DNA from 4 places in the Streptomyces sp. NPDC005878 genome. Region 4 is predicted to be linked to each of the others. Evidence: riboswitches for the same ligand, from Rfam matches in the RefSeq annotation. Region 4 holds a riboswitch; each other region holds the start of a gene.
What was found. Region 4 has a riboswitch for cobalamin ahead of ABZ404_RS24455 (HoxN/HupN/NixA family nickel/cobalt transporter). Riboswitches for the same ligand answer to the same signal wherever they lie in the genome.

Region 1 (7,200 bases), on a different contig from region 4:
TAGAAGTCTGGGTAGCGCATCGGACGCAGGGTCAGCTCGAAGCCCGGGTCGAGCAGGTTCTTCTCGGTGGAGCTCATTACTGGCAGGCCTCGCAGGACTCGGGGTTCTCAAGGGAGCAGGCGACCGCGTCGGCGTCGGGGGCGGCCTGCTGGACGGGGATGGGGGCGCTGGCCTGCGCGGCGCGGGCGATGCGCGTGGCCGGGCGCGAGCGCAGGTAGTACGTCGTCTTCAGCCCCTGCTTCCAGGCGTACGCGTACATCGACGACAGTTTGCCGATGGTGGGCGTCTCCAGGAACAGGTTCAGCGACTGCGACTGGTCCAGGAACGGGGTGCGGGCCGCGGCCATGTCGATCAGGCCGCGCTGCGGGATCTCCCACGCCGTGCGGTAGAGCGCGCGCACGTCGGCGGGGATCCAGCTGAAGTCCTGGACCGAGCCGCTCGCCTCGCGCAGCGCCTCGCGGGACTGCGCGTCCCACACGCCGAGCCGCTTCAGGTCCTCCACGAGGTAGCCGTTGACCTGGAGGAACTCACCCGAGAGCGTCTCGCGCTTGAAGAGGTTGGAGACCTGCGGCTCGATGCACTCGTACACACCGGCGATGGAGGCGATGGTCGCGGTCGGGGCGATCGCGAGGAGCAGCGAGTTGCGCATGCCCACCGCGGCGATCCGCTCGCGCAGCGCCGCCCAGCGCTCCGGCCAGTTCAGCTCGACGTCGTAGTGGTCGGGGTGCAGCACACCGCGGGCCGTCCGGGTCTTCTCCCAGGCCGGCAGCGGGCCCGAGCGCTCGGCGAGGTCGCAGGACGCCTCGTACGCCGTGAGCATGATCCGCTCGGCGAGCTTCGTCGACAGGGCCTTGGCCTCGGGGGAGTCGAAGGGCAGGCGCAGCTTGAAGAAGACGTCCTGGAGGCCCATCGCGCCCAGGCCCACCGGACGCCACTTGGCGTTGGAGCGGCCGGCCTGCTCGGTCGGGTAGAAGTTGATGTCGACGACGCGGTCGAGGAAGGTCACGGCGGTGCGGACGGTCTCGTCCAGCCGCTCCCAGTCGATCTCGCCGGAAGCCAGCACGAAGGCGCCGAGGTTGACCGAGCCGAGGTTGCAGACGGCCGTCTCGCCGTCGTCGGTGACCTCCAGGATCTCGGTGCAGAGGTTGGAGGAGTGGACCGTGTGGCCGGGCTCCGCCGTCTGGTTGGCGGTGCGGTTGGAGGCGTCCTTGAAGGTCATCCAGCCGTTGCCGGTCTGCGCAAGGGTGCGCATCATCCGGCCGTACAGGTCCCGCGCCGGCATCGTCTTCTGGGCCAGACCCGCGGCCTCGGCCCTGCGGTAGGCGGCGTCGAACTCCTCGCCCCACAGGTCGACCAGCTCGGGCACGTCGGCGGGGGAGAACAGCGACCAGGTGCCGTCCGCGTCCACCCGGCGCATGAACTCGTCCGGGATCCAGTGCGCCAGGTTCAGGTTGTGCGTGCGCCGGGCGTCCTCACCGGTGTTGTCGCGCAGCTCCAGGAACTCCTCGATGTCGGAGTGCCAGGTCTCCAGGTAGACCGCCGCCGCGCCCTTGCGCCGGCCGCCCTGGTTGACCGCCGCCACCGAGGCGTCCAGCGTCTTCAGGAACGGCACGATGCCGTTGGAGTGGCCGTTGGTGCCCCGGATGAGCGAGCCGCGCGAGCGGATGCGGGAGTACGACAGGCCGATGCCGCCGGCGTGCTTGGAGAGCCGCGCCACCTGGTGGTAACGGTCGTAGATCGAGTCCAGCTCGTCCAGCGGGGAGTCCAGCAGGTAGCAGCTGGACATCTGCGGGTGGCGGGTGCCGGAGTTGAAGAGCGTGGGGGAGGACGGCAGGTAGTCGAGCCGGCTCATCAGCCGGTACAGCGAGGCGACCTCGTCCAGCGCGCGCACCGAGTCGTCCTCGGCCAGGCCCGCCGCGACCCGGAGCATGAAGTACTGCGGGGTCTCGATGACCTGGCGGGTGATCGGATGGCGCAGCAGGTAGCGCGAGTAGAGCGTGCGCAGGCCGAAGTAGCCGAAGCGGTCGTCGGCGCCGTCCGCGAGGGAGGCCTGGACCAGCGCGTCGAGCCGGGCCGCGTGCAGCCGCACGAAGTCGGCGGTGCGGTCCGCGATCAGCCCCTCGCGGTGGCCGACCTCGACCGACTCGGAGAACGAGACCGAGCCCTGGCCCGCGGCCTCCTCGGCGATCGTGAGCGTCAGCAGCCGGGCGGCGAGGCGGGAGTACGCCGGGTCCTCGGAGATCAGACCCGCGGCGGCCTCGGTGGCGAGCCCACGCAGCTCCGCCTCGTCCGAGCGCGCGTTGCGGCCGCGCAGCGCGGCGGCGGCGACACGGCCGGGGTCGGTGTCCGGCAGGTCGGCGGTGAGGTCGGTCAGGGTCCGCAGCAGGGCGGTCCCGGGGGCATCGACCGACTCCTCGGCGATCGCTGAAGCGGGATCCGCAGGGGCGATGGTCACGTGGGGGCACTCCTCGCTCGGCACGGGGCCTCGGGGAAGTGCGCGGGCACACGGACACACCCCCTCGGGGGTACGCCGCGTCCACTGCCCATTCCGCGAGGCCCGGACGTCTCGGCGCCCGGACCGGACGGTCAGGGCGGGCTGTTCGGCAGGTCCTCGGACTGAACAAGTACGCAAACGCGTACGAGTACACCGTTGCGGGACAGTTCCGGATTTGCACCGGATTCCCCTGCGGCGACAGCGAGCACGAGCATACATCTTGTGCCGGGCGGTCGTGGCGCCCCCACATGTTGTGTCGCATCCGTACCGGAGTGTGTGTGCTGGGTAGTTGCTTCACCGCGGGCCGGTGGGGGCCTGTCACGCGGTTCCCCGCGCCCCCGAGGGGGCTGCGGATGCCGTAGGCCGGAACCGCGAGGCGGTCGTGGGCATTCCCCGGGGCATTTCCCGGAGCCACGAAAACGGGCCGCCGGGCTTCCCCGGCGGCCCGTCCCACGGTGGTCGGCTCAGTGCGCCGAGCCCGCCGTCGCCGGGGGCAGTTCGACCTCCACGCCCGGGTCGCCCGCGTCCGCCGTGTAGTCCCGCGGGGATGTCTCGTCGACCCCGTCGGGGGCCTTCACGGCCCGCAGGACGAGCGTGAGGACGACGGTGACGGCGACGTTGAAGACGAACGCGGTGAGGCCGATGTAGCCGATCTCACCGATGCCGGGGATGTTCTTGGAGCTGCCGCCGAAGTGCTTCTGGGTGGGGGAGGCGACCCCGTACGCGGCGAGCGTGCCGTACGCCATGCCGGCCGCCCAGCCCGCGAGCAGCGCCCAGCGGTGGAACCAGCGCGTGAACAGACCGCCCACCAGGGCGGGGAAGGTCTGGAGGATCCAGATGCCGCCGAGCAGCTGGAAGTTGATCGCGACCGTCTTGTCCATGGTCAGGACGAAGACCAGCGCGCCCACCTTCACCAGGAGCGAGACGATCTTGGAGACCTGCGCCTCCTGCTTGGGCGTGGCGTCCGGCTTGATGAAGTCCCGGTAGATGTTGCGGGTGAACAGGTTCGCGGCCGCGATCGACATGATGGCCGCGGGGACGAGCGCACCGATGCCGATCGCCGCGAAGGCCACGCCCGCGAACCAGTCCGGGAACATGTCCTCGAAGAGCTGCGGGATGGCCAGCTGGCCGTTCTTGACCTTGACCCCGGCGGCGATCGCCATGAAGCCGAGCAGCGCGAGCAGGCCCAGCATCAGCGAGTACAGCGGCAGGATCGTGGTGTTGCGGCGGATGACCTCGCGGCTGCGCGAGGAGAGGGTCGCCGTGATGGAGTGCGGGTACATGAACAGCGCGAGCGCCGAGCCGAGGGCGAGCGTGGCGTAGGTCCACTGGCCCGCGTCGCCGGGCACCAGCGCGCCGGTGGGCTTGCCGGCCGCGTTGGGCGTCTCGAACTTGTGCCGGGCCGCCGCGAAGATGTCGTCGAAGCCGCCGAGCTTGATCGGGATGTAGATGATCGCCACCAGGATGACGATGTAGATCAGCGTGTCCTTCACGAACGCGATCAGCGCGGGGGCGCGCAGCCCCGAGGAGTAGGTGTACGCGGCGAGCACCGCGAACGCGATCAGCAGCGGCAGGTCCTTGACGAACCAGTTGCCCGAGCCGCCGATGCCCATCACGTCGAGCACCGCCTGGATGCCGACGAGCTGGAGCGCGATGTACGGCATCGTGGCGAGGATGCCGGTGACCGCGACCGCGAGCGAGAGGCCCTTGGAGCCGAACCGGCCGCGGACGAAGTCCGAGGTCGTCACGTAGCCGTGCTTGTGCGAGACCGACCAGAGCCGCGGCAGGAAGGTGAAGATCAGCGGATAGACGAGGATCGTGTACGGCACCGCGAAGAACCCGGCCGCGCCCGCCGCGTACACGGCCGCCGGGACCGCGACGAAGGTGTACGCCGTGTAGAGGTCGCCGCCGAGCAGGAACCAGGTGACCCAGGTCCCGAAGGAGCGGCCGCCCAGGCCCCATTCGTCGAGGCTGTGCTCGTTCTCGGCGCGGCGCCAGCGGGCGGCCATGAAGCCGACGACCGTGACGGCGAGGAAGAAGAAGATGAAGACGCCGAGCGCGACGCCGTTCACCCCGTCCTTGGCTGCGAGCGTCACTTGCCCTCACCCGCCTTGCGGCCGTGCTGGTCGCGCTGCCACAGCTTGTACGCGAGCATCGTGAGCGCGGTCGAGATGACCACCCACAGCATCTGGTACCAGTAGAAGAAGGGGATCCCGGCCAGGGCCGGGTCGGCCTTCGCGTACGAACCGACCCACAGCATCGCCACGAAGGGCGCGATCAGGCAGAGCGCGATGACCACGCGCACCGGCGTGATCACCGCTCTCGGCGTTTGCGTTGTTTCCGGCATGGTGGCTCCGTCCCCTCGCTGTGCTCACCTGATGCAATGCGCACGAAATCTAGGGGACGGAATCCCGCCATGGAAGCCCTGTACCGGATACCGGACGTCATCCGGCGACCGGTTCAGCCCGTCGGCCGCCTCAGTCCGTCGGCCGCTTCAGCCTCGCCACGAACTTGTAGCGGTCGCCGCGGTAGACCGAGCGCACCCACTCCACCGGCTCGCCGTCGCCGTCCAGGGAGTGCCGGGAGAGCATCAGCATCGGCAGGCCCACGTCCGTGCCGAGCAGTCCGGCCTCGCGGGGGGTGGCCAGCGACGTCTCGATGGTCTCCTCGGCCTCGGCGAGCCGCACCCCGTACACCTCGTTGAGGGCGGTGTAGAGAGAGGTGTACTTGACGAGCGAGCGGCGCAGCGCGGGGAAGCGCTTGGCCGACAGGTGCGTGGTCTCGATCGCCATCGGCTCGCCGCTCGCCAGCCGCAGCCGCTCGATGCGCAGCACCCTGCCGCCCGCGGCGATGTCGAGCAGCCCGGCGAGCGTGTCGTCGGCCGTCACATAGCCGATGTCCAGGAGCTGCGAGGTGGGCTCCAGGCCCTGGGCGCGCATGTCCTCCGTGTACGACGTCAGTTGCAGGGCCTGGGAGACCTTGGGCTTGGCGACGAACGTCCCCTTGCCCTGGATGCGCTCCAGGCGCCCCTCGACCACCAGCTCCTGGAGGGCCTGGCGCACGGTGGTGCGGGAGGTGTCGAACTCGGCGGCCAGGGTGCGCTCGGGCGGCACCGGGGTCCCCGGCGGCAGGGTCTCCGTCATGTCGAGCAGGTGCCGCTTGAGGCGGTAGTACTTGGGCACGCGAGCGGTCCGGGCGCCGGGGCCCGCCTCTGTCTCCGTACCGCTCCCGTCGGTGGCCATGGCCCGCCTTCCCGAGTGCTGCGCTGCTGCCGTCACCGGCTCCTCCGTCTGTCGCGGCTCACATGGTGGCACGGACCGGTCACGGGTCGTCGCCCTCCCTCAGGTGTCGGTCCGATAACGGACGCGACAGCCCTTCTTATACACCCTTGACACCCCTAAAGGTCTAGGCCAAGCTCCGGGTACTGGTCTAAACCATTAAAGACCAGGTCCCAGCCCCACAGGCAGTACACGTCGTATGGCTTCGCGGTGGGCGGGGGGTTGCAGCATCCCTGAGGAGGGTGGCGTGAAGCGCAAGCTCATCGCGGCGATCGGCGTCGCGGGCATGTTGGTCAGCATCGCGGCGTGCGGCGACGACGACAAGAAGGACGACGGCGCCAAGGGCGGCGACGCCAAGTCGCTGACGGTCTGGCTGACGGTCGACGCGCAGAAGAACTGGCCCGACCTGGTCAAGGCGGCCGACGACGCGATCGTGGCCAAGCACCCCGGTCTGAAGATCAACCACGAGTACTACGGCTGGCCGGACAAGAACGCCAAGCTCGACGCCGTGCTCGCCACCGACAAGGCCCCCGACGTGGTCGAGATGGGCAACACCGAGATGCTCGCCTACTCGGTCAAGGGCGCCTTCGCGGAGATCGACCCGTCGAAGTTCGACAACTCCTCGGCCTGGCTCGACGGCCTCAAGGCCTCGGTCACCTACGACGGCAAGACCTACGGCGTCCCCTACTACGCCGGTGGCCGCACCGCCACCTGGCGCAAGGACATCGCCACCGAGGCCGGCGTCACCGCCGCCCCGAAGACGTACACCGAGCTGACCGCCGACCTGGACAAGATCCAGGCGAAGAAGGGCGACAAGTTCAGCGCCTGGTACCAGCCGAGCCGCGACTGGTACGCGGCCATGTCGTACGTGTACGACGCCGGCGGCTCCATCGCCAAGGAGGACGGCGGCCAGTTCAAGGCGAACCTGTCCTCGCCGGAGTCCCTCAAGGGCCTGAACGAGTACAAGAACATCCTCGGCAAGTACATGCACGGCGACAAGACGAAGGACGAGGCCGACCGCCCGATCGTCTACGGCCAGGGCAAGTCCGCGCTGATCTTCAGCGCCGCGTGGGAGGGCGGCAGCGCCGCGCTCCCCGAGAACGACAAGGTCGGCAAGCTCGCCGACAAGCTGGAGTCCTTCGTGATGCCCGGCCCGTCCGGCAAGGCCATGCCGGTCTTCCTCGGCGGCTCCGACCTCGCGGTCCCGGTCAAGTCCAAGGCGCAGGCGCTCGCCGCCGAGTGGATCAACGCGTTCACCGGCACCCAGGGCCAGAAGGGCCTGATCGCCAAGCAGAACCTGCCCAACAACAAGACGGCCCTCGCCCCGCTGAAGTCGGACCCGAAGACGGCCGTCCCGGCCACCGCGGCCGAGTCCAGCTGGTTCGTGCCCATGGCGCCGGGCTGGGGCCAGGTCGAGAAGGCCAAGGT
Region 2 (7,200 bases), on a different contig from region 4:
GGCGGAGTCGGCCATCGGACGGCTGAGCTCGAACGTGTCGCCGCAGGAGCGGCAGCGGTAGTCATAGCGAGGCATGGCCCCAGGCTAACGGGCCCGGGGCGGCGAGGGGGAGCCGTTCGCGGCCCGCCGCCTCAGCGGATGGGCCGCTCCCGCACGGCCCCCGGCTCCGAGCGCGCCTCCGCCTCGCGCCGCGCCCGCCAGTACGGGTTGTCGTGCGGCAGGGCACTGCCGACCCGGCCGTACATCCCGAAGACCATCAGCGCCAGGCCCACCAGGAAGCTGAAGATCACGTTCTGCATCTTGAAGGCGAGGAAGTTCGCCGAGCCGCGGTCGAGCAGGGCCAGGTTCACGAACCCGCTGATCAGGAAGAGCACGCCGAGCGACATGTTCATCCAGGAGGCCACGTTGCCGCCCTTGACCATGCCGTACAGCAGCAGCGCCCCCACGACGATCGAGATCACGCTGAGCGTGCCGTTGGTGCTCAGCCCCGCGACCTCCTTGCCGCCGGTGTCGAAGAAGCCGATGTTGTGGGTGAGGCCCAGGATGCCGAAGACGAGCAGGAAGAGCCCCATGAGCCCGGCGCCGAACCGGTACACCCGGCTCAGCCGGTGGTCGACCGGCAGGTGCTCGTCGAGGGACACGTGGGGCGCGCGCCGCGGGTGGCGCAGGTGGTGAAGCGGCTGGGTGGCCATGGGCGGCCTCCTCGTCTCGTCCGTACCCCCAAGGATCCGCCCGTGACGCGGGGGCGACAACTCCTCCGGTGACGCCCCGTGACGGCGCTCAGGCCCCGTGCCCCCGCTCCTCGCGGATCAGGGCCACCACGCCCGCGGCCGCGCGGCGGACCTCCTCGGTCTCGGTGAGGAAGTGCCAGTAGTCGGGGTGGCGGCCTTCCAGCGTGGCGATCGCGCGCTCCAGGCGCGCCACGGCCCCGTCCAGCGGGGCGGCGTGCCGCGGGTCGGGGGTGGAGCGGCCCGCCATCGCCAGGCGCTGCGCGTCCCGGATCGCGAACCGCGTCCGCTCGATCTCCTGCTGCGGGTCCTTCGCCACGGCGTCGAGCCGCCGCAGCCGGTCCCCGGCGGCCGAGACCGCCTCGTCCGTGGCGTTCAGGAGCGCCCTGACCGTGCTGAGCCGGGAGGTGGCGTCGGCCCAGCGCTGCTCGGCGCGCGCGGCGGCGGCCTCCTTCAGCTTCTCCTCGGCCTGCGCGACGTTCACCAGCGCCTGGTCGGGGACCTGCTGGAGGTCCTGCCAGCAGGCGGCCGAGAAGCGGCGGCGCAGCTCGCTGAGGACCGGCTCGACGGTCCCGGCGCGGGTGGTCAGCGCCTGCGCGCGGGTGCGCAGCGAGACCAGCCGGCGGTCGATCTCCGCGGCCCGCTCGGGCAGCCGGTCGGCCTCGGCGCGCACGCCCTCGGCCTCCCTCAGCACCCGGTCGGCCCGCTCCAGGGTCTCGGGCACGCCGTGCTGTCCGGCGCCCTGGTTGAGCCGGGTCAGCTCGGGGCCGAGCGCGGCGAGCCGGGCGGCGAGATCGTCCGCTCGCAGTCCGGACGCCCGCACCGAATCGAGAGCGGTGCTCGCGGCGAGGAGCGCCTGTCGCGCCCGCTCCACGGCCGGCGCGAGGCGGGCCAGCTGCGTCTCGGCGGTGGAGAGCAGCGGCCCCAGGCTCTGCTCGAACCGGTCGAGCTCGCCCTTGACCCGGACGAGGTCGTCCTTGGCCTTCGTCAGCTCGCCCCGGGCCCGGGCGGCCACCGAGGCGTCCAGGTCGTCACGGTCCAGGTCGTGCGCGTCGACGGCGGTGATGTAGTCGTTGCTCACCTCGTCGATCCGCCGGCCGAGCGCCGCGAAGTCGTCCACGGCCTTGCGGGCGCGCGGCGAACTGTCCACGGCGGTGATCGTCTCGATGGAGATCCGCAGGTCGCGCTGGGCGGTGTCCAGTTCGTAGAAGGCGGCGGCCGCCGCGTCCTTGGCCGCCTGCGCGTCCGCCCGGACGCTCTCCCCGCGCCCACCGAACCACCGCCGCGTCCCGCCGCCGGCGAAGGCCCCGGGCAGCAGCGCCGCCCCGAGCACCAGCGGCAGCGCGACGAGCGCGAGCGCGTCCGCGAGGGTCCGCCGGGCTCCCGCTCCGGCACCGGGGACGATGGCACCCGCTCTGCTGTACGGCCGCGCGTGTGTCGCCGTCACATCCCTCTCCCGTGCCGTGTCCGCCTGCCGGTTCATTCTCCCACCAGGTAAGGACGAACACACCGGCCGATTAGTTCGCACCCGCCCGCAGCGGCCCCCTCCCACCACCGCCACCACCACCCGCCCGCCCCGCCGCCGCGAACGGGTTTGCGGCCCCGCCCGGGGGGCCATGTACGCTGTTCCCTCATCCACGGATGCCACGGGCGTGTAGCTCAGGGGTAGAGCGCTGCTCTTACAAAGCAGATGTCGGCGGTTCGAAACCGTCCATGCCCACCCGGAACCGAAGGCCCCCGCCGACCACGGCGGGGGCCTTCGGCGTGCCCGGCGCCCCGAGGACCGGCTCTCAGCCGCCCGCCGGGCGCCCGCACCGCAGGTTCCAGCGGCCCGAGCGGCCCGAGAGTTCGGTCAGGGTCAGCGGGGCCACGTCCAGCCGCCAGAACGAGGCGGGGGGCAGGGCCAGGGCGTGGGTGACGGCCGCGCGGACCACCGCGGGGGAGGCGACCGCGAGGACGCGCCCGCCCGCCGCGGGCAGCGTGTCCAGCCACGCGCCCACGCGCGCGACCAGCGCGAGCAGGCTCTCCCCGCCGTGCGGCGCCGCCGCGGGATCGGTGAGCCAGGCCCGTACCCCCGTCGGCTCCTCGGCGCTCAGCTCGTCGAGGCGCCGCCCCCGCCAGGTGCCCAGGTCCCAGTCGGCCAGGGCCGGTTCGTCGCCGGTGGGCAGGCCGTCCGCCAACGCGTAGCGGGAGGAGGGCGGTTTCAGCCGGCGGGCCGGCACCGGCAGGGCCGCCACCGCGTCCTTGACCCGGCGCAGGGCGTCCTCGTCCGGGCAGGCCGCGTCGTCGCCGACTCTCGCCTCGCGCGCGTAGCGGTCGGCCGGGGGTGAGATCAACATCACGCGTACGGTCATGGGACAAGCAGAGCACGGCCGTTCACGCACGCGGCGCGGGGGCCGCGCCCCCGCGCGCCGTAGCGGCGCGGTCCGCCACGCGGTACGGTCTCGTCGACATAAAGACGGTGTGAAGGAAGCCCGGTGAGATTCCGGCACGGTCGCGCCACTGTGAACCCGGCCGGCCCCCAACAGGGGGCGGGGACGGGGAAGTCAGACCCACCACCGTCGACAAAGGCACCAATGACCGGGACGCGTGTTCCCCAGGAGGTTCTGCCGTGGCTCTCTCCGCCCCTGCGCCCAGCGCCGAAGCAACGCCGGCCATCACCCCCATCTCGCTCAAGGCCATCGCTCCCTGGGCCCTCTTCTTCGGCATCCTGATGCTGGTGCTGCTCTACTTCGTCGGCTCCGAGCAGGGCGCCACCAGCGTCTTCTCCGGCGAGAACGTCCACGAGTGGCTGCACGACGGACGCCACCTGCTCGGCTTCCCCTGCCACTGAGACCAGGGGAACCACACGTGAACTCCCTGTCCGTCAGAGCCCTGCTGGTGCGGGGCATGATCGCCGGACTCGCGGCGGGCGCCCTGGCGCTCGTCGTGGCGTACCTCCTGGGTGAGCCCCGGGTGGACGCGGCGATCGACTTCGAGGAGGCGCACGCCCACGAGCACGGCGAAGAGGTGTTCAGCCGCACCCTCCAGGCCACCGGCGGCCTCGCCACCGGTGTGCTCGTGTTCGGCGTGGCCATCGGCGGTATCGCCGCGCTCGCGTTCTGCGTCGCGCTCGGCCGTATCGGCCGGTTCGGTCCGCGCGCCACGGCGGCGTTCGTCTCGCTCGGGGCCCTCCTGACCGTCTACGTCGTCCCGTTCCTGAAGTACCCGGCGAACCCGCCGTCCGTCGGCGACCCCGACACCATCGGCAAACGCACCGCCCTGTACTTCCTGATGATCGCGCTGAGCGTGCTGCTCGCCGTCGCCGCCGTACTCCTCGGCAGACGGCTCGCGCCGCGCCTGGGCAACTGGAACGCCACCGTCGCCGCCTCGGCCGCCTTCCTGGCCGCCGTGGGGCTCGCGTACGCGTTCCTGCCCGCCGTCAACGAGGTGCCCAAGGACTTCCCGGCGATGCTGCTGTGGAAGTTCCGCCTGGCCGCGCTCGCCATCCAGGCCACCTTGTGGACCGGCTTCGGACTGGTCTTCGGCCACCTCGCCGAACGGCTCCTGGTGCCCGGGCCCGCCCGGGCCGAACGCGGGGGCACGGGCACACCGGCCGAAACCGCCGCAAGCGTCCAGGGCGTCCCAAGCGTCCAGGGCGTCGACGGCAAGGCCGCGCCCGCCCACTGACCGGCGCCGCATGGACGAGGGCCCCGGACCGTCATCGGTCCGGGGCCCTCGCGCGCGTGGATCGTGCCCGGCCGCCCGCCGCGCTGGGCGGCGGCGCCCGGTGGCGCTCGGTCAGTCGGGGCGGCGCGCGGAGAACAGACGGATGTGCCGCTCTCTGCGGTAACGCCGCTCCCACCGGGCCATCTGGTCCCGGCGGGCGCGATAGGTCCGGTAGTCCGTGTCGGTGCCGCGGCCGGCTCCACCGGCTCCGGACGAGCCGCCGGACGGTGCCGTGGAGCGGCCACGGCGCCGGGCGCTGAAGAGTACGGCCACCACGGCGACGCAGACCACCACGCCGCCGGGACTGAAGCCGAAGCCGTACAGGACCAGCGCCAGGACGAGAAGCAACAGGATCATGGCGTGTTCCTCTGGGGACGGATCGGGGGCTCCCCTGGCCCCCGGCGCCCTCCAAGCTACTCCGCGGCGGCGGGAGTTGGCCTGCGCGTTATGTACGAGCCGGCGCCCCGCGGACCCCTGTGAACTCCACGGACCCCTACAGCCCCCGCAGCCGCTCCATCTCCCGGCGGTCCCGCTTGGTCGGGCGGCCCATGCCCCGGTCGCGGACGCCCGCGGCCAGCACGTCCGCGCGGGCGGGCGGCGGCGGGCTGTTGTCGACGTAGGTCTCGGCCGCGACGGCCGCGCCCACCCGCTTGCGGATGACCTTGGCGACCACGACGATCCGCTCCCGCCCGTCGAGGCGCAGCCGCACCTCGTCGCCCGGCTTCACGGTGTGCGCGGGCTTGACGCGCTCGCCGTTGAGCTGGACGTGCCCGGCCCGGCAGGCCGTCGCCGCCTGCGAACGCGTCTTGGTGAGCCGGACCGACCAGATCCAGCTGTCGATGCGCACGGGCTGGGTGGGCCCCACCGGTGCCGGCGCCACCGCCGGTGTGCCCGGCGCCCCGGCCCGCTCTGCCTTCGCCTCGTCTGCTGCCGCCATGCCTCCGACTCTACCGAGGCGGTCGTCCACCGAGACCGTTGTCAGTGGTACCCGTCACACTTGAGGCATGTGCAGAAGCATCAAGACACTCAGGCCGCCGGCCCTCCCCGAGGAGGCCACCGATGACGAGATCCGCGCGGCGGCTCTCCAGTACGTGCGCAAGGTGTCCGGCTTCCGGGCGCCGGCCGCCCACAACCAGGAGGTCTTCGACCGGGCGGTGGACGAGATAGCGCGGGCCACGGCTGAGCTGCTGGAGGGCCTGGAGATCCGGGGAGTGCCGGTCAGGACGCCGGCGTAGGCGCGCCCGCGGGCGCGGGGCGGCGCATGACGTAGGCGGCGAGGGAGCCCGCGGCGAACAGGGCGAGGACGGAGATGCCCGTGCCCAGCCAGGTCGCGCCGAGCCAGCGTCCGCCGAAGTAGCCGAGCCCGACGCTGTATCCGGCCCAGGCCACCCCGGCGAGGGCGGACCACGGCAGGAACTCCTTGGGGGTGCGGTGCGCCGCGCCCGCGCCGAGCGACACGACGGACCGGCCCGCCGGGGCGAACCGGGCGATGACGACGAGTGCGCCGCCGCCCCGGCTCAGGGCGGCGCCGAGACGTTCCTGTGCGCGGGTCAGCCGGCGGGAGCGGGCGATGGCGCGGTCCAGCCGCGCCCCGCCGCGCCAGGCGAGGCGGTACGCGACGAGGTCGCCGAGCACGGAGGCCGCGGCGGCGCAGGCGGCGAGGAGCAGCAGGTCGGGGACGTCGCGTATGGCGTGCGGGGCCCCCGCGGCGGTGGTCGACCCGGCCGCCGCCGAGGTCGCGGCGGTGATCACCAGGACCCCGCTGGGCAGGACGGGGAGGAACACGTCGAGGAGGACGGAGACAGTCACCACGGCATAAATCCATGGGCTGCCGGTCAGCAACCCCACACTCTCCAGCACCACGACCCCCGAACGGAATGCGTCCCGCTGCCGCTGTCCGCGGCCGGGTCGCTGTACAGCCGTACAGCGTACGCCTGGGGCGCGTGGGGATTCCGTTCGGGGGTGGGAAGCGACCGGCGGGCCGAGGGACGGCCGCGCGGGTGCCGGTGCGTCAGCGGGCGGTGCCCGCGGGGGCCGCGGTGGCGGTGGCGTTCGGCGCGCCTGCGGTGGCGCGGCCGCGGCGCAGCCCGTCGAGGGCGAGCGCGCCGGGGCCGGTGAAGACGAGCAGCAGGAAGGCCCAGGCGTACATGGCGGACGCCTCGCCGCCGTTCTGGAGCGGGAGCAGCGCGCTGGACTGGTGGACGTCGAAGTAGGCGTACGCCATGGAGCCCGAGGAGAGGAAGGCGGCCGGGCGGGTGAGGAATCCGGCCATGATCAGCACGCCGCCGACGAGCTGGATGACGGCCGCGTACCAGTTGGGCCAGGCACCGGTCGCGACGGTGCCGCCGGTCCCGGCCGCGCCGCCGAACCACCCGAAGAGCGAGGCGGCGCCGTGGCAGGCGAAGAGGAAGCCGGTGACGATGCGGAAGAGACCCAGGACGTAGGGCTTGGCGCGCTCGACGGGCAGCGCGGCGACGAGGGTGGGGGAAGCCATGGGGGACGGGCTCCTTCGGTGTGGGGGACGGGGCCGTGGAGCCATCAGGTTAGGTAGACCTGACTAGTGCTTGCAAGTTCAAGTTTAAGTAGATGACTCAATTCCGGTTGATGTTGGCTGGAATTCATCTTTACGGGGGCCCTACGGGACATGTGGCAAACACGCCGGGCCGCGGGGTCACGGGGGGTGGCCCGGTGGCGGCGCGGGGTCTGCATATGCCGCCGCCCTCCCCGGCGCCGTGACGGGCGCCGGGGAGGGCGGGGGAGGAGG
Region 3 (7,200 bases), on a different contig from region 4:
ACGATCGCGTCGGCGCCGAAGCTGTTCTCCAGCCAGCGGTAGGCGGCCATGTAGTGGTGCGAGGGCGGCATGTCCGGGTCGTGGTAGATCGCGATCGGGTTCTCGCCGAAGCCGCGCGGCGGCTGGATCATCACCACGACGTTGCCGAACTGCAGGGAGGCGAGCACGATCTCGTCGCCGTCCACGTACAACTGGCCCGGGGGCTCGCCCCAGTGCTCCAGCATGCTGTCGCGCAGCTCCGGCTCCAGCTTCTCGAACCAGGCGCGGTAGTCCGCGAGCGGCACGCGCGCGGGGGCCGCCGCGAGCTGCTCCTCGGTGAGCCACTCCACGTCGTGGCCGCCCGCGTTGATCAGCCGGTGGATCAGCTCGTCGCCGTTGTCCGGGTGGCCCTCCACCCGGTAACCGGCGTCCCGCAGCGCGTCCAGGACCCGGACCGCCGAGGCGGGCGTGTCCAGACCCACCGCGTTGCCCACGCGCGAGTGCTTGGTGGGGTAGGCGGTGAAGACCAGGGCCAGCTTCTTCTCCGCGTTCGGCTTGTGCTTCAGACGGGCGTGGCGCACCGCGATCCCGGCGACGCGGGAGGCCCGCTCCGGGTCGGCGACGTACACCGGTACCTCGTCGGGGCCCTGCTCCTTGAAGGAGAACGGGACGGTGATCAGCCGGCCGTCGAACTCGGGGATGGCGACCTGCATCGCCGCGTCCATGGGGGAGAGGGCCGCGTCCGACGCCTCCCAGGCGGCCTTGGACGAGGTGAGGCAGAGCCCTTGCAGCACCGGCACGTTCAGGTCGGCCAGGGCGCCGATGTCCCATGCCTCCTCGTCGCCGCCCGCGCTCGCCTGCGAGGCGGTGGTGCCGCCCGCCGCCAGGACGGTGGCGATCAGCGCGTCCGCCCGGCCCAGCGTCTCGTAGAGCGCCGGGTCCGCGCCGCGCAGCGACCCCACGTACACCGCGAGGGCGTTGGCGCCCTGCGCCTCGATGCGGTCGCACAGCACGTCGACGAAGGAGGTGTTGCCGGAGAGCTGATGGGCGCGGTAGAAGAGCACGCCGACCGTGGGGCGGCCCTCCACGTACGCGCGCGTGCCGTGCACGCCCCACTCCGGCATCTTCTGCGGCTCCGCGAAGCCGACGCCCGTGAGCAGCACGGTGTCGGAGAGGAACCGCGACAGCTCCACGAGGTTGCCGGGGCCGCCCTCGACGAGATAGCGCAGGGCCTCGGCGACCACCCCGGCCGGGGCCGAGGACTCGGCCATCAGCTCCGCGTCCGGCACGGACTCGCCGCCCAGCAGCACCGTGGGGATGCCGGACGCCTTCAGCGCGGCCAGACCGTCCTCCCAGGCGCGCTTGCCGCCCAGCAGGCGCACGACGGCCACCGACGCGCCCTCGATCAGCGCGGGCAGCTCCTCCGCCACGTCGATACGGGTGGGGTTGCCGATCCGGAAGGGCGCCCCGGAGGCCCGGGCCGCCAGCAGATCCGTGTCGGCGGTCGACAACAACAGCACAGTGCTCATGCGGGTGCTCCAGGTGCGATGAAGGGAAGTCCTGCGGGCGCGCCCTGCTCGATCAGCCGCAGGAGCGCGTCCGTGTCCGCGTGTTCTTCGATGAGGTCGCCGAGGCGGTCCAGCTGCTCCTCGCGCAGCACCCCGAACGACGTGTCGGGGGCGGGCACGAAACGCCGACCGGCGGCGCTCGCGACCCGCTCCAGGAACCGCCGTCTGAAACCGTCGCTCTCCAGTGATCCGTGCCAGTGCGTCCCCCAGACCGCACCGACCCGGCATCCGTCCAAGCTGTGTCCATCGTCATCAGAGATGAACCGATCCCCGCCCAGCACCTCGGCGACGCCGTGGTGGATCTCGTATCCCTCCACGCGCTCGCCCAGCGCCTCGCCGGCCGGCCGGGCGAGGGTCTTCTCGGCCGCGAACCGCACCCGCACGGGCAGCAGTCCGAGACCCGTCACGGAACCCGCCCGTGACTCGACGTCGTCCTCGATGTGTTCGCCGAGCAGCTGGTAGCCGCCGCAGATCCCCAGCACCGGACGCCCCTCGGCCGCCCTGCGCGCCAGCTCCCGCGCCAGCCCCCGTTCCCTCAGCCACTCCAACGCCCGGACCGTGCCCCGGGTTCCCGGCACCACGACCAGATCCGCGTCGGCCAGCTCCTCGGGCCGGTCCACGAACCGTACGATCACGCCCGGCTCGGCGGCGAGCGCGTCCACGTCCGTGAAGTTGGACATCAGCGGCACCGCGCACACCGCGATCCGCAGCACGTCCTCGCCGACCGGCGGCGCCACCACGGACTCGCGCACGGCGCCCCGGAGGGACACTCTCAGGCCGTCCTCCTCGTCGATGCCGAGCCCGTGCGCGAACGGCAGGATCCCGTACGTGGGGCGCCCGGTGAGGCCGCGCAGCATGTCGATACCGGGTTCGAGCAGCGAGACGTCGCCCCGGAACTTGTTGACGATGTATCCGGCGACCAGCGCCTGGTCCTCGCGGCTCAGCAGCGCCGTCGTACCGAAGAACGAGGCGAACACCCCGCCCCGGTCGATGTCGCCGACCACCACCACCGGCAGCCTCGCGGCGCGCGCGATGCCCATGTTGACGATGTCGGTGCGCCGCAGGTTGATCTCGGCCGGGCTGCCCGCCCCCTCGCAGATCACGGCGTCATACGTGCCCCGCAGCCGCTCCAGGCAGTCCACGACCGTGCCCAGAAGCGCCTCCTGGCGCCCGCCGTGGTAGCCGCGGGCGCTCAACTCGCCCACCGGCTTGCCCATCAGCACGACCTGGCTCGAACGGTCGCTCCCCGGCTTGAGCAGCACCGGGTTCATCAGCGCGGACGGCTCCACGCGCGCCGCCTGCGCCTGCATCGCCTGCGCGCGCCCGATCTCCGCGCCCTCGCGCGTCACGAAGGAGTTGAGGGACATGTTCTGTCCCTTGAAGGGCGCGACCTTCACACCCCGGCGCACCAGCCACCGGCAGATCCCGGCGGTGACGACGCTCTTCCCCGCGTCCGACGTGGTGCCCGCGACCAGCAGTCCGCCGCTCATGTCCGTACCTTCCTCACCGCGATCGCCACACCCAGCGCCAGCCAGCCCACCCGGCGCGACAGCCGCACCGCCCGCTCGATGTCCGCCACTTCCACCGCCCGGCCGTCCCCGTTCAGCACCGGCCGGTGCTCGACACGGCCGCCGTACGCGAGGGTGCCGCCGAGCCGTACGCCGAGCGCCCCCGCGAACGACGCCTCCACGGGCCCGGCGTTGGGGCTCGGGTGCTTGGCCGCGTCCGACCGCCACGCGCGCGTGGCGGCGCGCGGCGCGCCTCCCGCCACGACCGCGAGCGCGGCCGTGAGCCGGGCGCCCGGCCAGCCCGCCACGTCGTCCAGGCGCGCCGAGGCCCACCCGTACCGCAGATGGCGCGGCGAGCGGTGGCCGACCATCGCGTCCAGGGTGTTGACCGCGCGGAACGCCACCAGGCCGGGCACGCCCGCGAGCGCCCCCCACACCAGCGCGCCCACCACGGCGTCGGAGGTGTTCTCGGCGACGGACTCGACGACCGCGCGCGCGATGCCGGGCGCGTCCAGCGACTGCGGGTCGCGGCCGCACAGATGGGGCAGCCGCGCGCGGGCCGCCTCGACGTCCCCCGCCTGGAGGGTCGCGGCGATCGCGCGGGCCTCCCGGCCCAGCGAAGTGCCGCCCACCACCGTCCAGGTGGCGGCGGCGGTCAGCGCGACGGAGGCGGCGGGACTGCGGCGTACGGCACGGGTGGCGAGCAGCGCGGCGCCCGCGGCACCTCCGGCGCACACGGCGGTGTGCAGCGCGCCCCAGCCACGGTGGTCGCGCCACAGCGCGCGCTCCACGGCGGCCGCGGCACGGCCGAACGCGGCGACCGGGTGTCCGCGGCGGGGGTCGCCGAGGAGGAGGTCACCGAGGAGACCGGCGGTGGCGCCGTACGCGAAAGTGCGATCGGCACGCATGGGGTCAGCCCGCCGCAACGCCGCGGGGAACTCCGGTACGTCCGGGGGGTGCCGGCAACAGGCAGGCGCGCATGGCGGTATGTCCTCACTCAGGGTGTCCGCGCCCTGGTACGACGTCGACCGGCGGTGAGAGTTCCTGGCTCACGGGGATGATTCCCCGATGACAGTGGCGGGACCGCGCCGGATTCGCACCGGCTTCCTCTTCTGCCGCCGTAAATGGCTCGGGCAGTCCACCATGCCCGGGAACGCCCGTCAACTCGCTGCTGACCTGCGACGGGAGAGTGTGCGCAGGCACACAGGAAACCGCCCCCCGGCAGGGCCGGAGGGCGGTTGTGGAGGGTGCGGCGCCGGTCGTCGGCCTACTTGGCGACGATCAGGTTGATGCCGTACGCGACGGCCGCCGCGCAGAGCGCGAAGCAGAGGTAGGCGGTGGTGCGGGCCACAGCGACGTTGCCCTTGCCGGCCGCCGCCGACTGCTGCTTGCTGAGGCCGACGATGCCGACGGTGAACAGGCCCACCAGGCCGACGGTGACGATGAGGCTGACACCGAAAACGGTGCCGAGAGCTGCCCAGTCGATGTGCATGACGATTCCTTCGGGGAGCGCGGCCGGGTCAGACGACGGCCGGGCGGGCCGGGTCGGCGGGGGCGGGCGCCGGGATGGTGGCCGTCAGGTCGACGGCCACGGCGGCGGCGGTGGGCGGCGGGGTGACCGCGGCCATCGCGGTCGTGACGACACCGGCGGGCTCGGCCGGAACGGCGGCCGGGACGTGGGTGACGTCGTTGTGGTCGACCGGCTGGCGGCGCGACAGCTTCCAGATGAAGCCGGAGCCCCCGACCAGCAGGACCGCCACGAGGACGATGCCCCAGGTGCCCCGTCCGGCGAGGAACTCGGCGCCGGCGCCGACCAGGCCCGCGGCGGGCAGGGTCAGGCCCCAGGCGATGAACATCCGGGTCGCGGTGGACCAGCGGACCACTCCGCCCTTGCGGCCGAGGCCGGCGCCCATGACGGAGCCGGAGCAGACCTGGGTGGTGGAGAGCGAGAAGCCGAGGTGCGAGGAGGCCAGGATGACGGTCGCGGCACCGGACTGGGCGGCGAAGCCCTGCGGCGGAGCCAGCTCGGTCAGGCCCTTGCCCATGGTGCGGATGATGCGCCAGCCGCCGAGGTAGGTGCCCATGGCGATGGCCATGCCGGCCGAGACGATGACCCACAGCGGGGGGTTGGCGCCCGGGTGCAGCACGCCGCCGGTGACCAGGGCGAGGGTGATGATGCCCATGGTCTTCTGCGCGTCGTTGGTGCCGTGGGCGAGCGAGACGAGGCCGGCGGAGGCGATCTGTCCGGCCCGGTAGCCCTTGGCGGTGGCCTTCTCGGCCGCCGGGTCGGCGTTCCGGTTGATCCGGTACGTCAGCCGGGTGGCCAGCATCGAGGCGACGCCCGCGACGATCGGGGCGGCGACGGCGGGCAGGAGCACCTTGGTGACGACGGTCGAGCCGTTGACCGAGGACCAGCCGGCCGACATCACGGCCGCGCCGATCAGACCGCCGAACAGGGCGTGGGAGGAGCTGGACGGCAGTCCGAGCAGCCAGGTCACCAGATTCCACAGGATGGCGCCGACGAGCGCCGCGAAGATGACCTCTGTTCGGAGGCCCTTCTCGTTGATGATCCCGCCGGAGATCGTCTTGGCGACCTCCACCGACAGGAACGCGCCGACCAGGTTGAGCGCGGCCGACATGGCGACCGCGGCTTTGGGCTTCAGGGCGCCGGTCGAGATGGTCGTGGCCATCGCGTTGGCGGTGTCATGGAAACCGTTCGTGAAATCGAACACTAGAGCTGTCACGACCACAATGGCGAGCAGCAGCGTGATGTGTTCCATTTACCCAGGCAATCGTTCGACGTCAGTGGCTGGACGAACGTAAGCAACCTGAATGAACGGAAGGTGAACTGAGCCGGACCGCACGGTGTATCCCGGCGCTTCTTGGCCGGGATTTGGGACACGCAGTTCCGTACGGAACGGGCATATCGGCCGTAGGTCCCAGGGGGGCAGGATTCCGTTCACTCTCCCGCCCCGGCACGGGCCCTGCGAGGATCACCCCCATGGGAGAGCCGATCGACGCCGCCGAGACCGCCGAGGCCTGGGCCGAGCTGACCGCGACCGCGCGCCGCACCGCCGAGGAGGGCCTGGTCGTGGGGACCTCGGGCAACGTCTCCGTACGCGTCGGGGACCTGGTGCTCGTCACCCCCAGCGGGGTGCCGTACGAGCGGCTCGGGCCCGGTGACACCGTCGCCGTCGACCTCACCGGCCGGCAGGTCGCCGGGACCCTGCGGCCCACCAGCGAGCTCCCCCTGCACCTGGCCGTCCACCGGCACACCGACGCCCGGGCCGTCGTCCACACCCACGCCGTCCACGCCACGGCCGTCTCCACCCTGGTCACCGAGCTCCCGCCGGTCCACTACATGACCGCCGAGCTCGGCGGACCGGTCCGGGTCGCGCCCTACGCGCTGTACGGGACCGAGGAGCTCGCCGCGAACATGCTCGGCGCCCTCGACGGCCGCACCGGCTGCCTCCTGCAGAACCATGGAACGGTCACCTGCGGAGCCACCCTTTCCCAGGCGTACGACCGCACCGCCCAGCTGGAATGGATGTGCCGGCTCTGGCTCGCCGCCTCCTCCGTGCCCGGCCGCACCCCCTCCCTGCTCTCGGCCGAGGACCTCGACCGGGCCGCCGAGCAGTTCCGGGGGTACGGACAGCGCTGACGTCCCGTACGCCACACGTGTCCCGGTGGGCCCCGCCCACTGGCCGTGGCGCCGCTTACTGCCGACACTGGAACGGTGCGCCCGGCTACAGCGACGGCAGCGGCCGTCACCACACTCATCGGCGTCGGCGCGGCAGCGGTGGCCGCCGGACGGTACGCGAGCGACGCGGCCCTCAAGGTGCCGCCGGGCCGCCCGCTGCCCGCCGACCCCGAGCTCACCGTGCACGCCACGGCGCCCGGACGGATCGCCCTGACCCGCTGCCTGGCCTCGCTGCGCCCCGGTGTGTACGGCATCGAGGGCCCCGGCGTCCACGCGGTGGTCGGCGAGGTCGTCGACGTGCCGCACGCCGCGGACACCGTGGTGCGCCGCCTGGAGCGGGTCACCCGGGGCAGCCCGCAGCCCGGGGACCGGGTCCGGCTCACCCCGCAGGTCCACCACGGCACCCCGGCCGGGGCGCTGGGGCTGCGCCACGAGGACGTCGAGA
Region 4 (7,200 bases):
TCATAGGGGAGCAGGGAGCCGAAGTCGCGGGCGAGTTCCTCCACGCGCGCGGCGGTGGTCCACTCCTCGGCACCCGGGCGCGGTTCGAGGTGGACGGTGGTACCGGGCTCGGGCCTGGCGTCGTCGGGCAGGACGCGGACCGTGTACGACCCGTCGTCGCTCGCGAGCCACTCCACGGGGGCGGCGTCGGGGGTGCGCGCCGAGCGGGTGACCACACGGATGCGGCGGGCCACCACGAAGCAGGCGAGCAGGCCGATGCCGAACTGGCCCAGGAACTCCCGCCGGGCGGACTCCAGACCGTGCTCCCCGCCGCGCTTGGAGCTGCGGCCGATCGTGGCGAGCAGGGTGTGCACCTCGTCGGCGGTCAGGCCGATGCCGCTGTCCTCGATGGCGACCCTGCCGTCAACCGAGGAGAGGCGGATGCGGATACGGGCCTCGGGGTCGTGCGCCCGGCGGGCCGTGACCGCGTCCACCGCGTTCTGCAGGAGCTCGCGGACGTAGACCCGCGGGCTCGAGTACAGATGGTGGGAGAGGAGGTCGACCAGCCCTCGCAGGTCGACCTGGAAGCTGTTGACGTCCGGCGGAGCGCCGTCGGTCGGGGCGGCGGAAGTCATGGATCATCACCTCGCGGGCACAGGGAAACAGGCGATCGCGAGGCCCCCCTCGTCGATCACGACGTGAGAATCAGCGTAGGGGCGGCCACTGACAATCTCCTCCGGGTTTGCCCTCGGCGGCGTTCCGCGCTCCGTGACGCCGTGATCTTGCGTTTCGTTACTGTCCGTGTCGGTCCGCTCCTCGTCAAACGTTGATCACAGTTTGGCAAATTTGGAACCCTTACAGCTGCTTTGTCCATCCCCGGAGGCGGAACACGACCGTCGTGCCCCGAGGGGCCGCAGCAAGCCGGAGCCATTGATGTCGCACGCGACCACCAGGACCAGGGACGGGGCCGAGACGTACGAGTCCCGGGGCCACCGCCGCGCCTCCAAGGCCCGGCGATGGCTCCTCGTGGTCGTCGGCGTGGGGTTGCTCGGGGCGATCGCGTGGCCGGTCATGAGCTACTTCGAGATACCGCCGTTCACCGACAAGGGCGACCCCATCTCGTACGGCAGGATCGACGACAAGCCCGGCGCCGCCCCGCAGAAGCCCGTGGACTCCAAGACCCTGATGCCGACGGGACCGGCCGCCGACTTCAAGATCTCCAGCACGCTCGGTGACGGCACGCACGTCGGCGTCGTGAAGATCACCGGCAGGAAGTCGGGCTTCACGGGCAAGGTGTGGGTCTGGGCGCCGAAGCAGTACGACGACCCCAAGTACGACAAGAGCGGCTTCCCCGTCCTGATCGCCCTCCCCGGCGGCCCCGGTTTCCCCAACAACTACTGGATGGACAACAACCTCAAGCTGGAGTCGTCCATCTCCAAATGGGCCGACGAGGGCAAGGGCAAACCGTTCCTGCTGGCCATGCCGGTGCTGAACCCCAAGCCGGACGACGGCGGGCTCTACTGGGACGGCAGCGACATCCCCGGCCAGCCCAGGATGGGCACCTGGCTGACCGAGGACGTGCCCGACCTCATGCGGCAGAACTTCCGCACCATCAAGTCGCGTGACGGCTGGGCCTTCATGGGATCCTCCTCCGGCGGCTTCGCGGGCCTCAAGGCCGTCCTCAAGCACCCCGACAAGTTCAAGGCCGTCATCGCCTCGGGCCCCGACATCGTCCCGGACTCCCCGCTGTGGAACGGCCACCCCAAGGAGAAGGCGGAGAACAACCCCGAGGTGCTCTCCCGGCGGCTGATCGCCGCCAAGGGACCGGACGTGTACCTCGCCTTCCAGTACGGCACGAAGGAGAAGTCCGTCATCCCCAAGGTGAACAAGTACATCGCCACCTACGGCAACAAGGGCCCCATCCACACCCACCTCGAAGTCATCCAGGGCGGCCGGCACAACGCCGTGACGTATGTGAAGGGGATGGACGCCAGCAGCATGCAGTGGATCAGCGAACAGATCGAGGGACCCACTCCGGCGTCCTGAGCCGGGAACGCTCACGGCGTCGCCCGTCCGACCGGCGGGGCGCGACCCGGCTGCCGCACCAGGTGGAGGGGCGGGCCGCATACCGCTCTGGTTGCAGGAGGTGTCTCCACCCCCTGCGGGACGCCTCGCGCCCGCGCTCTCCCTAGCGTGGCCTTCCGGCGGCGGCACATCGGCACGCCGCCGCAGTCCGGCGACACGCGTGCCCACCACACGCGGTCGCCCTGTCAACGGGAGGCCCCATGAAACAGGTACGGATCCTCGTCGTCGCCCTGGTCAGCGCGGGAGTGCTGGGAGGGGCCGGCATGCTCGCCCCCGCCGACGCGGCCGCGCCGGCCGCGTCGAGCGCCGCCGGCTGCGCGCAGAGCAGGCCGTTCCTGTCGCAGGGCGACACCGGAACCTGTGTCAGGTTCCTCCAGCAGAAGCTCACGGACCAGGGCTTCCGCACCCGCGTGGACGGCATCTTCGGCAGCGGGACCACCAAGTCGGTGAAGTCCTTCCAGTACGTCTGCGGCTACCGGGGCCACGATGTGGACGGCCTGGTCGGCCCCCGGACCTGGGCCGGTCTGCTGGACCACGCCTGCGTCTGAGCGCCGGAAGGCGGCAGGGGCGGGAAGAGGCCGGGTCCGGGGTGGCCGCAGGCCCCCCGGGGCGGGGCGCGGGGCACTCCGTCGGGTCCACGCCATCCCAGAGTTGGGGATACCGTGCCCCGCCGCCCCCTCCTAGTCTGGGCCCGGCGGAACGTCCCCCGCCCGCACGGGGGGGTCCGGCACCGAGACCGCGAGCGGACACGGGAGCATGCGATGGAGCACGCGACGGAGCAGGCGCACCAGGTTGCCGACGGCCCGCAGTCCGTCATCTGGGACATCACCTACGCCTGTCCGCTGCGCTGCACCCACTGCTATTCGGAGTCCGGCAGACGCCCGTCGCGGCAGGTGAGCCACGAGGACCTGCTCCGGATCGCCGACGCGATCATCGCCCTGGGACCGGTCCAGGTCACCCTCGCCGGGGGCGAACCACTGCTGGTCAAGGGGGTCTTCGAAGTCGCGGAGCGGCTGACGCGAGCGGGGATCTCGGTCCTCGTCTACACCGGCGGCTGGAACTACCGGCCGTGGATGACCGAAGAGCTGGCGCGTGTCTGCGGACGGGTCGTGGTGAGTGTCGACGGTCCCACGCCCGAGGTGCACGACCGGATCCGCGGCAGGGCGGGTTCGTTCGGCCGGGCGATGCGCGCGCCGGCGCTGCTGGAAGACGGTGCGCGGGAGCGGGACCGGCGAGCGGACCGCCCGCTCCCGTTCGCCGTCGACTGCGCGGTCGTCCGGAGCAACATCGACCGGCTGGAGGAGTTCTGCACGGACATCCTGGCGCGCTTCCCGCACCTCAGCTCCCTGGACTGCGGCGCCGCCCTCCCGTCGGGGCTCGGCAGCCGCGCCGGATACGCCGAGCACGAGCTGCTCACGGACGAACAGCTCGCCCGGCTGGGCAGTGAGGAGCAGCGTGCGCGGCTCCAGTCGCTCGCCCCCGCCACGGTCCGCGTCGGCACGTCGACCAACTTCTCCCTGCGGATGAATCCCGAGCAGGTGGCGCGCGGCCTCGACTTCCAGTCCCTCCAGGTCCAGCCCGACGGGCAGGTGCGGGCCATGCTCATCTACGAGGGGACGGTGGGCAGTCTGCTGGAGGAACCGCCGGCCGAGCTGTGGCGGCGTGCGGTGGAACGGTGGAGCGACCCGTTCGTGACCGAGGCGCTCTCCGACGCGGGCACCATGCGGAGCTGGGCCGAGGCCGTCCGGCGGATCGACCACCACTTCGGTTCCGACGAGGTCCGCGCCCGCATCGACCGCCGCCCGGCGTTCGTCGCGCCGGCGACGGGGTGAGCACGGCAGCCCGGAATGTGATCTGCAATACCCGCGTCCACGGCCAGACTTGCAGGTGGGGCGGGTCGCACCTACGGTTGGCGAGCCGTGGTGTTCGGGAAGACCGGTGCAAGACCGGAGCGGCCCTCGCCACTGTGATCGGGCCCCACGTCGTTCAGGCCATGAACGGCTTCGGGTAGCCCGTCCCGTTGTGCCACTGGTGGCCGTGAGGCCGCTGGGAAGGCGGGGACGGTGCGACACCCGGAAGCCAGGAGACCGGCCACGGCATCTCGCGTAATGATCCACGAGGTGCTGGAGCGTGAACGAATGACCCTGCCCACCCCTGCCGCCACATTCCACTGGCGACGTGAGGACACCGTGCGCACCGCCTGGCTGCTGGCGGTGATCGCCGCCCTGCATGTCGTCGCGTTCGGCATCCTCTTCCTGCTGGTGGTGCCCGAGCACTACGAGGTCGGTTCCAAGACGTTCGGCCTCGGGCTCGGCGTCACCGCGTACACCCTCGGTATGCGGCACGCCTTCGACGCGGACCACATCGCCGCGATCGACAACACCACCCGCAAGCTGATGGCCGACGGCAAACGGCCGGTGTCGGTCGGCTTCTGGTTCGCCCTCGGGCACTCCAGCGTCGTCGTGGTGATGGCGGCGCTGGTCGCCGGGGGCGCCCAGCTCGCGGGCACCCTGATGAACGACGACTCACCGACCCACCAGACCCTCGGCGTGGTCGGAACGACCGTCTCCGGATCGTTCCTCTACCTCATCGCCGCCCTCAACCTGCTGGCCCTGGTCGGCATCCTGCGGGTGTTCCGGGCGATGCGCGCCGGGACGTACGACGAGGCCGCGCTGGAACAGCACCTGGACTCACGGGGGTTCATGAACCGCCTCCTGGGGCGTTTCACCAAGTCGATCACCCGCCCCGGCCAGATGTATCCGCTGGGCTTCCTCTTCGGCCTCGGCTTCGACACCGCCACCGAGGTCACCCTGATGGTGATGGCCGGCTCGGGCGCCGCCGCCGGACTGCCCTGGTACGCGGTGCTGTGCCTGCCGCTGCTCTTCGCGGCGGGGATGAGCCTGTTCGACACCATCGACGGCACCTTCATGAACTTCGCCTACCAGTGGGCGTTCTCCAACCCGGTGCGCAAGGTGTTCTACAACCTCACCATCACCGGTCTTTCCATCGCGGTGGCCTTCCTGATCGGCACGATCGAGCTGGTGGGCGTGCTGCACAAGAAGCTGGACCTGCGGGACGCCGTCACCGGGTGGGTCGCGGGCCTCGACCTGGACAACGTCGGCTTCATCATCGTCGGCCTGTTCGTCGCGGTGTGGGCGGCGGCGCTGGCGTACTGGCGGTTCGCCAGGGTCGAGCAGCGGTGGGCGGTACGCGCCGCCGCGGTCACCGCGGCGCCGGGCCGGACCTCGCCGGACGCCACCGCCCGCGCCGAAGCGGCACCCGGCCCCCGCGACGAGGCCGTACCCGCGCCCCGGGACGGCGCCGCGCCGGCGCCCGCCCCGGACACCGTCGGCTGAAGGCCTTCGCGCCTGCTCGCGGGGGAGACCGGGGCCGGTCCGGTGAGTGTCGTGGCCGGGACGGAGATCTGCCCCGGCCCCTCACCGACCGTCGGTCACCCGGCGGCCAGCACCGCCTTGCGGTGGCTGAACGTCTCGATGGAGTAGCGGCCGTGGTAGTTGCCCATGCCGCTCTCGCCGACGCCGCCGAACGGCAGGTCGGAGACGGTGAGATGGGCCAGCGGCAGCCCGAGGCCGAGGCCGCCCGATGAGGTCTCGGCGGCCAGGCGCTCCCGGGTGGTGCCGGACTCGGTGAAGGCGTACAGCGCCAGCGGCTTGTCGCGGTCGTTGATGAAGTCGATGGCCTCGTCCAGGTCGGACACCGTCACGATCGGCAGGATCGGGCCGAAGATCTCCTCCCGCATCACCGGCGACTTGGGGTCGACGTCGGCGAGGACGGTCGGCGCGAGGTACTTGGTGACGCGGTCGCCCCGGCCGCCGGTGACGACGCGGCCCGAGTCGAGCAGACCGCTCAGACGGTCGAAGTGGCGCTCGTTGACGATACGGCCGTACTCGGCGGAGGCCTGCGGGTCGGTCCCGTACAGCGCCTCGACCGCCCGGGTCAGCGCCGGTTCGAGGGCGCGGGCCGTCTCGGGGTCGGTGAGGACGTAGTCGGGCGCGACACAGGTCTGGCCCGCGTTGAGGAACTTGCCCGCGGCCAGCCGCGCCGCGACGCCGGCGATGTCGGCGTCCCGGTCGACGAAGGCCGGGGACTTGCCGCCCAGTTCGAGGGTGACGGGCGTGAGGTGCTGGACGGCCGCGGCCATGACGATACGGCCGACGGTGCCGTTGCCGGTGTAGAAGATGTGGTCGAACCGCTCGGCCAGCAGCGCCGTCGTCTCCGGAACACCGCCCTCCACCACGGCCACCGCGTCCCGGTCGAGATACTCGGGCAGCAGGCGCGCCAGCACGGCGGAGGTGGCCGGAGCCATCTCGCTGGGCTTGGCCACGACCGCGTTCCCGGCGGCCAGGGCGCCGATCACCGGGGTGAGCAGCAGCTGCGCCGGATAGTTCCAGGGCGCGATGACCAGGACGACGCCCAGCGGGTCGTACTGCGTCCAGGCCGTCGCCCCGCCCAGGTGCTCCGGGACGGGCGCGGGCTCGGGGCGCAGCCACCCCGCGAGGTGTTCCAGGGTGTGGTCGATCTCGCGGACGACGAAGCCGATCTCGGTGCGCTGGGCCTCGGCCGGGCTCTTGCCGAGGTCGGCGTGGAGGGACTCGACCAGCTCCGCGCCGCGCTCGGTGAGCATCTCGCGCAGGCGTCGCAACTGGGTGGTGCGCCACTCGACGGGCTTGGTGCGGCCGGTGCGGAAGGTGGCGCGCAGCCGGGCCACGGTGTCGGCGGGCTGCTCCTGGGTGGGGTTCATGGTGCCTCGCTGCTGGGGGCGGATCGTCGGTCCGCGCGGTCGGTCGTCGGACGAGCCGCAGGGGCTCGATGTATATACCAACAGTTGAGGTACCAAAATACATTCCCGAGTGTGCGGAATGGGCTGGATCCGGTCGCCCGGCTTCCGTATGCGGCGGTCCTGTGCGGGCGTGAGCGGTCCTCCCGCGGATTCATCCTCCGTCCACGAGAAGTTTCCTACCGACCGGTAGACATCGCGTCAACGGCTGATCATTCTTGGCCGTGCGCATGTCAATTCCGTTTCCGTACGTGCCGGTCCCCACGGCCCCTGCGGATCTTCCGCGGACTCCCACCCTCGCGACAGAGGAGCACCGACCCCCCATGCCCCGCACTGCT

Region 1: linked by a shared signal. The riboswitch ahead of ABZ404_RS06605 (ribonucleoside-diphosphate reductase subunit alpha) and the one ahead of ABZ404_RS24455 (HoxN/HupN/NixA family nickel/cobalt transporter) in region 4 are both predicted to bind cobalamin.
Region 2: linked by a shared signal. The riboswitch ahead of ABZ404_RS37820 (CbtB-domain containing protein) and the one ahead of ABZ404_RS24455 (HoxN/HupN/NixA family nickel/cobalt transporter) in region 4 are both predicted to bind cobalamin.
Region 3: linked by a shared signal. The riboswitch ahead of ABZ404_RS33400 (cobalamin biosynthesis protein) and the one ahead of ABZ404_RS24455 (HoxN/HupN/NixA family nickel/cobalt transporter) in region 4 are both predicted to bind cobalamin.

What each region holds. Positions count from the first base shown of each region.
Region 1 is NZ_JBEXWK010000003.1:65,577-72,776, forward strand. It holds gene ABZ404_RS06600 (ribonucleotide-diphosphate reductase subunit beta) at 1-77, opposite strand, end outside; gene ABZ404_RS06605 (ribonucleoside-diphosphate reductase subunit alpha) at 77-2,455, opposite strand; cobalamin riboswitch at 2,585-2,725, opposite strand; gene mctP (monocarboxylate uptake permease MctP) at 2,959-4,590, opposite strand; gene ABZ404_RS06615 (DUF3311 domain-containing protein) at 4,587-4,841, opposite strand; gene ABZ404_RS06620 (GntR family transcriptional regulator) at 4,972-5,736, opposite strand; gene ABZ404_RS06625 (extracellular solute-binding protein) at 6,020-7,200, shown strand, end outside.
Region 2 is NZ_JBEXWK010000046.1:9,218-16,417, reverse strand. It holds gene ABZ404_RS37845 (zinc ribbon domain-containing protein) at 1-75, opposite strand, end outside; gene ABZ404_RS37840 (DUF4383 domain-containing protein) at 132-692, opposite strand; gene ABZ404_RS37835 (hypothetical protein) at 781-2,175, opposite strand; tRNA gene ABZ404_RS37830 (tRNA-Val) at 2,377-2,448, shown strand; gene ABZ404_RS37825 (histidine phosphatase family protein) at 2,519-3,082, opposite strand; cobalamin riboswitch at 3,171-3,306, shown strand; gene ABZ404_RS37820 (CbtB-domain containing protein) at 3,340-3,561, shown strand; gene ABZ404_RS37815 (CbtA family protein) at 3,579-4,397, shown strand; gene ABZ404_RS37810 (hypothetical protein) at 4,509-4,793, opposite strand; gene ABZ404_RS37805 (RNA-binding S4 domain-containing protein) at 4,930-5,373, opposite strand; gene ABZ404_RS37800 (DUF2277 domain-containing protein) at 5,441-5,671, shown strand; gene ABZ404_RS37795 (VTT domain-containing protein) at 5,655-6,296, opposite strand; gene ABZ404_RS37790 (DoxX family protein) at 6,448-6,930, opposite strand.
Region 3 is NZ_JBEXWK010000033.1:74,404-81,603, reverse strand. It holds gene cobN (cobaltochelatase subunit CobN) at 1-1,508, opposite strand, end outside; gene ABZ404_RS33405 (cobyric acid synthase) at 1,505-3,037, opposite strand; gene ABZ404_RS33400 (cobalamin biosynthesis protein) at 3,034-3,963, opposite strand; cobalamin riboswitch at 4,071-4,213, opposite strand; gene ABZ404_RS33395 (hypothetical protein) at 4,323-4,547, opposite strand; gene ABZ404_RS33390 (inorganic phosphate transporter) at 4,576-5,835, opposite strand; gene ABZ404_RS33385 (class II aldolase/adducin family protein) at 6,057-6,716, shown strand; gene ABZ404_RS33380 (hypothetical protein) at 6,792-7,200, shown strand, end outside.
Region 4 is NZ_JBEXWK010000018.1:18,104-25,303, forward strand. It holds gene ABZ404_RS24435 (HSP90 family protein) at 1-614, opposite strand, end outside; gene ABZ404_RS24440 (alpha/beta hydrolase-fold protein) at 913-2,025, shown strand; gene ABZ404_RS24445 (peptidoglycan-binding protein) at 2,265-2,612, shown strand; gene ABZ404_RS24450 (radical SAM protein) at 2,826-3,896, shown strand; cobalamin riboswitch at 3,968-4,175, shown strand; gene ABZ404_RS24455 (HoxN/HupN/NixA family nickel/cobalt transporter) at 4,173-5,420, shown strand; gene ABZ404_RS24460 (aldehyde dehydrogenase family protein) at 5,516-6,826, opposite strand; gene ABZ404_RS24465 (HAD family acid phosphatase) at 7,186-7,200, shown strand, end outside.